One region of the Streptomyces sp. NPDC007808 genome, then DNA from elsewhere that is predicted to be linked to it. Evidence: riboswitches for the same ligand, from Rfam matches in the RefSeq annotation. Region 1 holds a riboswitch; the other holds the start of a gene.
What was found. Region 1 has a riboswitch for cobalamin ahead of ACFYNL_RS29410 (ABC transporter substrate-binding protein). Riboswitches for the same ligand answer to the same signal wherever they lie in the genome.
Positions count from the first base shown of each region.

Region 2: another riboswitch for cobalamin. It lies ahead of ACFYNL_RS08055 (prenyltransferase/squalene oxidase repeat-containing protein); the one in region 1 lies ahead of ACFYNL_RS29410 (ABC transporter substrate-binding protein).

Region 1 is NZ_JBIAEQ010000008.1:231,940-235,795, reverse strand. It holds gene ACFYNL_RS29415 (FecCD family ABC transporter permease) at 84-1,148, opposite strand; gene ACFYNL_RS29410 (ABC transporter substrate-binding protein) at 1,145-2,185, opposite strand; cobalamin riboswitch at 2,248-2,378, opposite strand; gene ACFYNL_RS29405 (alpha/beta hydrolase family protein) at 3,278-3,856, opposite strand, start outside.
Region 2 is NZ_JBIAEQ010000002.1:395,170-399,025, forward strand. It holds gene ACFYNL_RS08045 (aldehyde dehydrogenase) at 1-127, opposite strand, end outside; gene ACFYNL_RS08050 (MBL fold metallo-hydrolase) at 294-1,322, shown strand; cobalamin riboswitch at 1,511-1,662, shown strand; gene ACFYNL_RS08055 (prenyltransferase/squalene oxidase repeat-containing protein) at 1,776-2,999, shown strand; gene ACFYNL_RS08060 (SCO2322 family protein) at 3,002-3,655, shown strand; gene ACFYNL_RS08065 (energy-coupling factor transporter transmembrane component T) at 3,652-3,856, shown strand, end outside.

The DNA of each region.
Region 1 (3,856 bases):
AGACCCGTCAGGTGCAGACCCGTCAGGTGCCGCTCCGGGGTGCGGAGGCCGGGAATCCTCGTCCCGGCGCCCGGTGCCGATCGTCATCGCCGCCTCCTCGTGCGGTACAGGACCAGGACGAACGCCGGAACGCCGACCAGCGACGTCACCACGCCGACCGGCACCTCCTGGGGGTCGAGGACGGTACGGGCCAGGGTGTCGGCCCACACCAGGAACACCGCCCCGGCGACCGCGGTGACTGGTAGCAGGCGGCCGTGCCCCGGGCCGACGAGGGCGCGGGCGGCGTGCGGCAGGACCAGGCCGACGAAGCCGATCGCGCCCGCCGCGCTGACCAGGGCGGCGGTCAGCAGCGCGGTCACGCACAGCAGCACCAGCCGGGTCCGGGCGACCGCGACCCCGAGCGTCGCCGCCGCGTCCTGGCCGAAGGCGAAGGCGTCCAGGGTGCGCGCGTACCCGAGACACACCACGAGGGCGAGCCCCAGGACGGCCAGGCACAGCCACACCTCGCTCCAGTCGGCCCCGCTGAGCGACCCGAGCAGCCAGAACAGCACGCCCCGGGTGGTCTCGGCGTCGGCCGCCGTCATCACGACGAACGAGGTCAGCGCCGAGAACAACTGCATGGCGGCCACCCCGGACAGCACGACCCGGTCCGTCGTCCCGCCGAGCGTGTGACTGAGCAGCAGCACCAGCGCGAACGAGCCGACCGCGCCCACGAACGCGCCCCCGGAGACGGACAGGACACCGCCCCCGGCGCCGAGGACGACCACGACGACGGCGCCGGTAGACGCCCCGGAGGACACGCCCAGGACGAACGGGTCGGCGAGCGGGTTGCGCAGCAGCGACTGCATCACCGCTCCGCACACGGCGAGTCCTGCCCCGCACACCGCGGCGAGCAGGGTGCGCGGCAGCCGCAGGTTCCACACGATGCCGTCCCGGATGGGGGACAACTCCGTGCTGCCCCAACCGAGATGGGAGGCCACCGCCGACCAGACGTCGCCGACGCCGATGTCCGCCGGGCCGATGGTGATGGCCACGGCGACGGACGCGGCGAGCACCGCCAGTCCGGCACCCAGGCCGGCCGCGTCACGCAGCGCGCGGGCGGCGGTCCGCGACGGCCGGGCCGCGGGCGGGCGCAGGGTGGTGGTCATCCGGCGAGCCGGTACTCGCGCAGGGCCGCCGCAACCTTCTCCACGCCCTCGACGGTGCGGATGGTCGGGTTCATCACCTGCCCGCTGACCAGCACGTACCGCTTCTTCTTGACCGCGTCCATGTTCCTTGTCGCCGGGTTGGACTCCAGGAAAGCGATCTTCTTCGCGGCGGTCTCCGCGGTCTGCCGCTTGCGGGTCAGGTCTCCGATGACGAGCACATCGGGGTTGCGGTCGGCGACGGTCTCCCAGTTGATCTGGGGCCACTCCTGCGTGCTGTCGTCGAAGACGTTCTTCGCGCCGAGCGCGTGCGTGATGATGCCGGGCGCGCCACAGCAGCCCGCCATGTACGGGGACTCCTGGTTGGCGAACCAGTACAGCACTGTCGCGTCCTCGGCCCGGGTCGCGGACGTGGCCTTCGCCACCCGGGCCTTCAGCTCGGCGACCAGCTTCTCCGCGCGCGCCTCCACCCCGAAGATCCGCGCCAGTTCCCGCACTTCGCGGTAGACGGTCTCCATGGTCAGCGGCCTCGTCCGGGAGCCGTCCCCGTCGCCGCCGTTGTCCTTGCCCTCGCAGTCCGCGGGCGAGAGATACGTGGGCACCCCGAGCTCCTCGAACTTCTCACGGGGTGCCACTCCGCCCTTGCTCAGCAGGGACGTGAAGGAGGCGGCGACGAAGTCCGGCTCGGTGTTCAGGACCTTCTCGAACGACGGCTGGTTGTCAGCGAGCCGGGGAACCATCGCGTTGGCCGTCTCCAGTCCCTTCATGACCGGGTCGGTCCAGGTGGCGGTCCCCACCATGCGGTCGGCCAGGCCGAGGGAGAGCATGATCTCGGTGGTGCCCTGGTTCAGGGACACGGCCCGCTCGGGCGGGGCCTTGACCGTCACCTTCTGCCCGCAGTTGGCGAGCGTGACGGCCTTGCCGCCGGAGCCGCCGGACGCGCCGGCCCCGTCGGACGACGAGCCCGCACCGCACGCGGACAGCAGCAGCGCTCCGGTCAGGAGCAGAACGGAACAGCGGACGGAACGTGACAGGAGCACGGTGTGACTTCCTCGGCGTCGGGGCCCATGCGCGGAGCCCGTTCGGACGGTCTGCTGCCAGCAGGTCTTCGGACTCGGGATCGCCCTGACGGGGCGCCTTCCCGGATCCGGCCGTGGCCGTGCTCCAGTGGCTGTTGCCCCGCCCGTCACCCTTACCGCTGCGCGTCAGTTCCGGACTCTCACCGGATTCCCTGACCCGTGTACGCGTACGACCGCGCCCACGGATTCGACTGGCGTCCGGAAGTTACCACGCGCTCACCCGCCCCCGCTGGGGTGTGATCGCCTTCGCCAGGGGCCTTTTCCGGCCACGGACTCTGACTGACGGTCAGCCTCCCGCTCCCACCGGAGCGGCCTCCCGCTCCCACCTCAGCGCTCGACACCCTCCGCCGCCCTCGGCGTCGAGTCCACCGTCGACCGGGCGCCGACCGGGCCGGAACGGAGCCGAGGCGGCGGGCAGCACCGCCGTCCCCGTCGCACCCCCGGCGTCGGCGCCCCTTCCCCCACCGACGTGACCTGGCCTTCCACCCTCATCGCCCGGGCAGGAGAAGGCCATCGGGCGCAGGCCCCATTTCCTTGAGGACACACAGTGCAGACGGCCCGGCCGGGTGCCGGGCCAGACGGTTCAGGTGTGCTGCGCCTGGGGTGCCCTGGGAGACGAGTGACCAGGCAGTGGTGTCCGTGCTGACCAGGTCTTGGCCCGGGGGATGGCACGGACTTCGGATGATGGGGTCGCCCTGAACGCCACAGCGTCCGCAGCGCAGCCACCACCGTGTCCGTCGGGCACAAGTCCGGGCGCCCGTACCGAGTGCCACTCGCTGCACGGCGGCACGTCAGCGATTTCCCATATCCCTGCCACGGCCGGGACCTGTGCGCCGGAGCAACCAGACCCGAGGATCGCTCGCAAACCGGGCGCCATGAAAGCAGGGGGTCAGCGAGTCAGCTCAGCGCCTCACGCCCAGATGGCTCAGGCCCAGGCGACGACCAATGCAGTTGCCTTGGCGCCAGTGGCCGTGCTCAACGCTGGTGGCCCCGTGCTCGATACTCAACGCTGGTAGCCCCGTGCTCTACGCCGACGCCGTGTCCGCCGGGGTGTCAGCCAAGGTGCTGTTGGAAGAAGGCGGCCGCCTCCCTGCCGACCCGAACGCGGACAGTCGGGTCGGCAGGTTCCGGGGCGAAGAAGTCGTCGTGGCGGACATCGGGGCCGGCCGAGCCACCACTCGCTGTGGGAATGTGCTCCAGGTACGGCTTGGTGTCGACGTCGTACGGGTTGACCGTGTCTGCTCCACCCCAGCGGATGCCCACAGGCACCCGCACGGTTGCCAGGCTTTCCGGGGTCACGAGACTGCCCACACCGGGGGCTACCTGGAAGACCGCCCGCACTCGGGGATCCGAGAGGTCTGCCGCGGCGGCATCCAGCGCACGTCGTGACGACTCGTCCAGTGGATACTTCTTCCGCAGCGCGTCCAGTGCGCCGGGGAACTCGGGGATCTCCGGCAGAGGGATCGTTCCCGTCAGCACAGCCCACAGGATCTGCGGATCGACACGGGCCCCGGCAAGGGCCGCCGCCGTGTAACCGCCGAGGGAGAAACCCGCTACACCGACCGGACCGAGCAACTCTTCCCGGGCGAGCGCTTCGAGTGCGAAGGAGACGTCCCGGGGCCGTTCCCATAC
Region 2 (3,856 bases), on a different contig from region 1:
AGGCGTGCGGCACGCGCCCGATGACCTCTTCGGTGTGCGGCGAGATCACCTCGATGACGTCCGTGCCCAGGGGGTCGGTCAACTCCCCGCCGATGAACAGCTGTCCGTGTTCCACGAGCTCGGTCATGGCCGACGCCTCCTGCGGAGCCTGGAGCGGGTTACGTGAGTCCCAAAGGTTTCTGACGTTGTTTCAGGAACTGATACCAGTTCTAGTTATAGTGAGCAATGGCCGTGCGGGCGGCGGCCCGCAGGGGACCGTGGCAGGTGGAGCGAAGCCAGGACGGGGGAAACCCATGGCGCGGGTGTACGACCACGGGGGCGGGGTTCGGTCCGTCCAGGTACCCATCCCTGACAACCCGCTCGGGCACACCCTGGTGTACGTCGTCGACACCGACCGCGGCCCGGTGCTCGTCGACACCGGCTGGGACGACCCGGCCTCCTGGGACACGCTCGCGGAAGGACTCGCGGCCTGCGGCACGGCGCCCGCCGAGATCCACGGTGTCGTCATCACCCATCACCACCCCGACCACCACGGCCTGTCCGGCAAGGTCCGCGAGGCCTCCGGTGCCTGGATCGCCATGCACGCGGCGGACGCGGCGATCGTCCGGCGCACCCGCGCGACCCGCCCGGAGCGCTGGTTCTCCTACATGGCGGACAAGCTCACCGCGGCGGGCGCACCCGAGGCCCATGTGGCGCCGCTGCGCACCGCCCGCCGTCCCGGGAACCTGCCGGGCTTCTCCCCCGCGGACCCCGACCGCGAGATCGTGCCCGGCGAGCTCCTCGACCTGCCCGGCCGCCGCCTGCGCGCGATCTGGACCCCGGGCCACACCCCCGGCCACGTCTGCCTGCACCTGGAGGAAGAACACCCGGACCGGCTCGCCGGGCACGGCCGCCTGTTCTCCGGCGACCACCTCCTGCCCGGCATCACCCCGCACATCGGCCTGTACGAGGACCCGGACGACACCACCGTCACGGACCCCCTCGGCGACTACCTCGACTCCCTCGAACGCATCGGCCGGCTCGCCCCCGCCGAAGTCCTGCCAGCCCACCAGCACGCGTTCACCGACGCGCCCGCCCGCGTACGGGAGTTGCTGACCCACCACGAGGCCCGGCTCACCGGCCTGCGCGCTCTCCTGCGCGAACCCCTCACCCCCTGGCAGCTCGCCGAGCGCATGGAGTGGAACCGGCCCTGGGAGCAGATCCCGTACGGCTCACGGAACATCGCGATCGCGGAGGCGGAGGCGCACGTACGGCGGCTGGTGAAGCTGGGGAGGGCGGAGGCGGTGGCGGGGAGTGATCCGGTGACGTACGTGGCGTGGTGAAGCAGCAGCATGGACGCCATGGGCCCCCGGGCGGCCTCGGCGCGTCCGTCGGCGTGGCCCTCCCGGTCGCGGCGCAGCACCCACGCCTCGTCGATCTCGTACACGTCGCACGCGCGCCCCGAGGCCGGCAGCCGTCCGGTCCTCCCCGTGATCCCCATGCGCCCGAACCTGTCCGCGCCCCGGCCTCCCCTCAGCGGTTTCCCTACGGGCCGGTAGAGTGGCCGCGTCGTCATCACACCCGTACGGGGGGAAGCCGGTGCAAATCCGGCGCTGACCCGCAACCGTGAACCGGTCGGAGAAGGCCGGTGAGCCGGATCGCCCCGTACGGATTCGTGACCGGCTCACGTGCACCGGCAGCCGGCCGGAGCACGGCACCGTCGAGGTATACGGAGCCGAGCCGCCCGGGGTCTCCCTGTGCTGCCCGGCCCCTTCAGGGAAGGGCATTCGCCGATCATGCACGTCCGCCGCACCGCCGCGGTCCTGGCCGCCGTCACCGTGATCGGCACGGTCACGCCCGCCTTCGCCGCCGACCCGTCCGCGTCGCCGTCCGTGGCGCTCCCGGCCGGCCTGTACGGCACGTCCGACCCGACGTACGACGGGGTGTGGCGGCAGTCCCTCGCGCTGCTCGCCCAGGACACGGTGGGTGTGAAGCCGGCCGACGAGGCCGTGGACTGGCTGACCGGACAGCAGTGCGCCGACGGGTCGTTCGCCCCCTACCGTGCCGACGTCTCGAAGGACTGCGGGGCCAAGACCCCCGTCGACACCAACAACACGGCCGCCGCCGTCCAGGCCCTCGCCGCGCTCGGCGGGCACGACAGCGCGGCCGGCAAGGCGGTGGCCTGGCTGAAGTCCGTGCAGAACGAGGACGGCGGCTGGGGGTACGTGCCGGGCGGCGCGAGCGACGCCAACTCGACCTCCGTGGTGATCGGCGCGCTCGCGGCCGTCGGCGAGAAGCCCGGCGAGGTGCGCAAGGACGGCAGGTCCCCGTACGACGCCCTGCTGGAGCTGTCCTTGCCGTGCGGCGACGAGGACGCCGGGGCGCTCGCGTTCCAGCCCGGCAAGAAGGGGGCGCTGGCGGCCAACGCCGACGCGACCGCCGCGGGTGTGCTGGGCCTGCTCGGCAAGGGCCTCGTGACGACGCCCGGCAAGGCGGCCGAGGACGCCCCGAAGTGCCTCGGCGGCAAGAGCCCGACCCCCGCCGACGCGGCCCTCAACGGCACCGCCTACCTCGGCCGCGCCCTGAGCGGGACCGGGTACCTGAAGTCCGTGATGCCCGGTGCGAAGGACCAGCCCGACTACGGCAACACGGCCGACGCGGTCGTCGCGCTCGCCGCGCGATCCGGCGCCGACGCGGCCCGCGAGCCGCTGCGCTGGCTGGAGCGGAACTCCGCGAAGTGGGCCGGGCAGAGCGGCCCCGCCGCCTACGCCCAGCTGATCTTCGCCGCCCACGCGACCGGCACCGACCCTCGGGACTTCGGCGGCGCGGACCTCATCCGGCAGCTCAACGCGACGGGCCCGGCGCCGCGGTCCGCGCCGGACGCGTCGGCGTCGGCGAAGGCCGCGGAGCGGGAGGAGGACGACAACGGCGGCGTCAGCTGGTGGTGGATCGTCGGCGTCGGCCTGGTCGCGGGCATCGGTGTCGGCTTCCTGATCAGCGGCCGCAACAAGGGCAAGTGACCGTGGTCCGCCGCGCTCTGACCCTCCTGCTCGCCGCGCTCGCCGTCCTGGCGGGCGTGACCCTGCCCGCCCAGGCGGCCGGTTACCGCTACTGGTCCTTCTGGGACCGGGACGGCAACACCTGGACCTACGCCACCCAGGGCCCCGCCACCGCCCGCCCGTCCGACGGTGACGTCCAGGGCCTCAGGTTCGCGGTGAGCGAGGACTCCGGGGACGCGGCGCGGCCTCGGGGCGCCGCCGTGTTCGAGGTGATCTGCGCGCGGACACCGGCGCGCGAGGGCATGAAGCGGGTCGCCCTGGTCATCGACTTCGGGACCCCGCGGGACGCCCCGTCGGGCGAGACACCCCCGGCCCGCCGCACGGCCTGCGCACGGCTGGCCCCGGACGCGACGACGGCCGAGGCCCTGGCCGAGGTGGCCGAGCCGCTGCGCTACGACACCAACGCCCTGCTGTGCGCGATCGCGGGCTACCCGCGCAAGGGCTGCGGCGAGCAGGTCTCGGGGACGGCCGACCGGCCGACGCCCGCGCTGCAGCCGGCCGCCGAGGGGGAGGCCGGCTCGGACGGCGGCCCGTCGGTGGGCCTGGTGGCGGGGATCGCCGCGGTGGCCGTACTGGGAGCGGCAGCGATCTGGCAGGCACGACGGCGGCGACCGTGACGGCCGGGGCACGGCTGCACCCCGGCGCCTGGTGGCTGTGGGCTCTGGCTCTCGGGACCGCGGCCACCCGCACCACCAACCCGCTCCTGCTCACCCTCCTGATAGCGACGTCCGCCTATGTCGTGGCGACCTGCCGCCCCGACGCCCCCTGGGCCCGCTCCTACGGCGGCTTCGTCAAGCTCGCCCTCGCCGTGCTCTTCA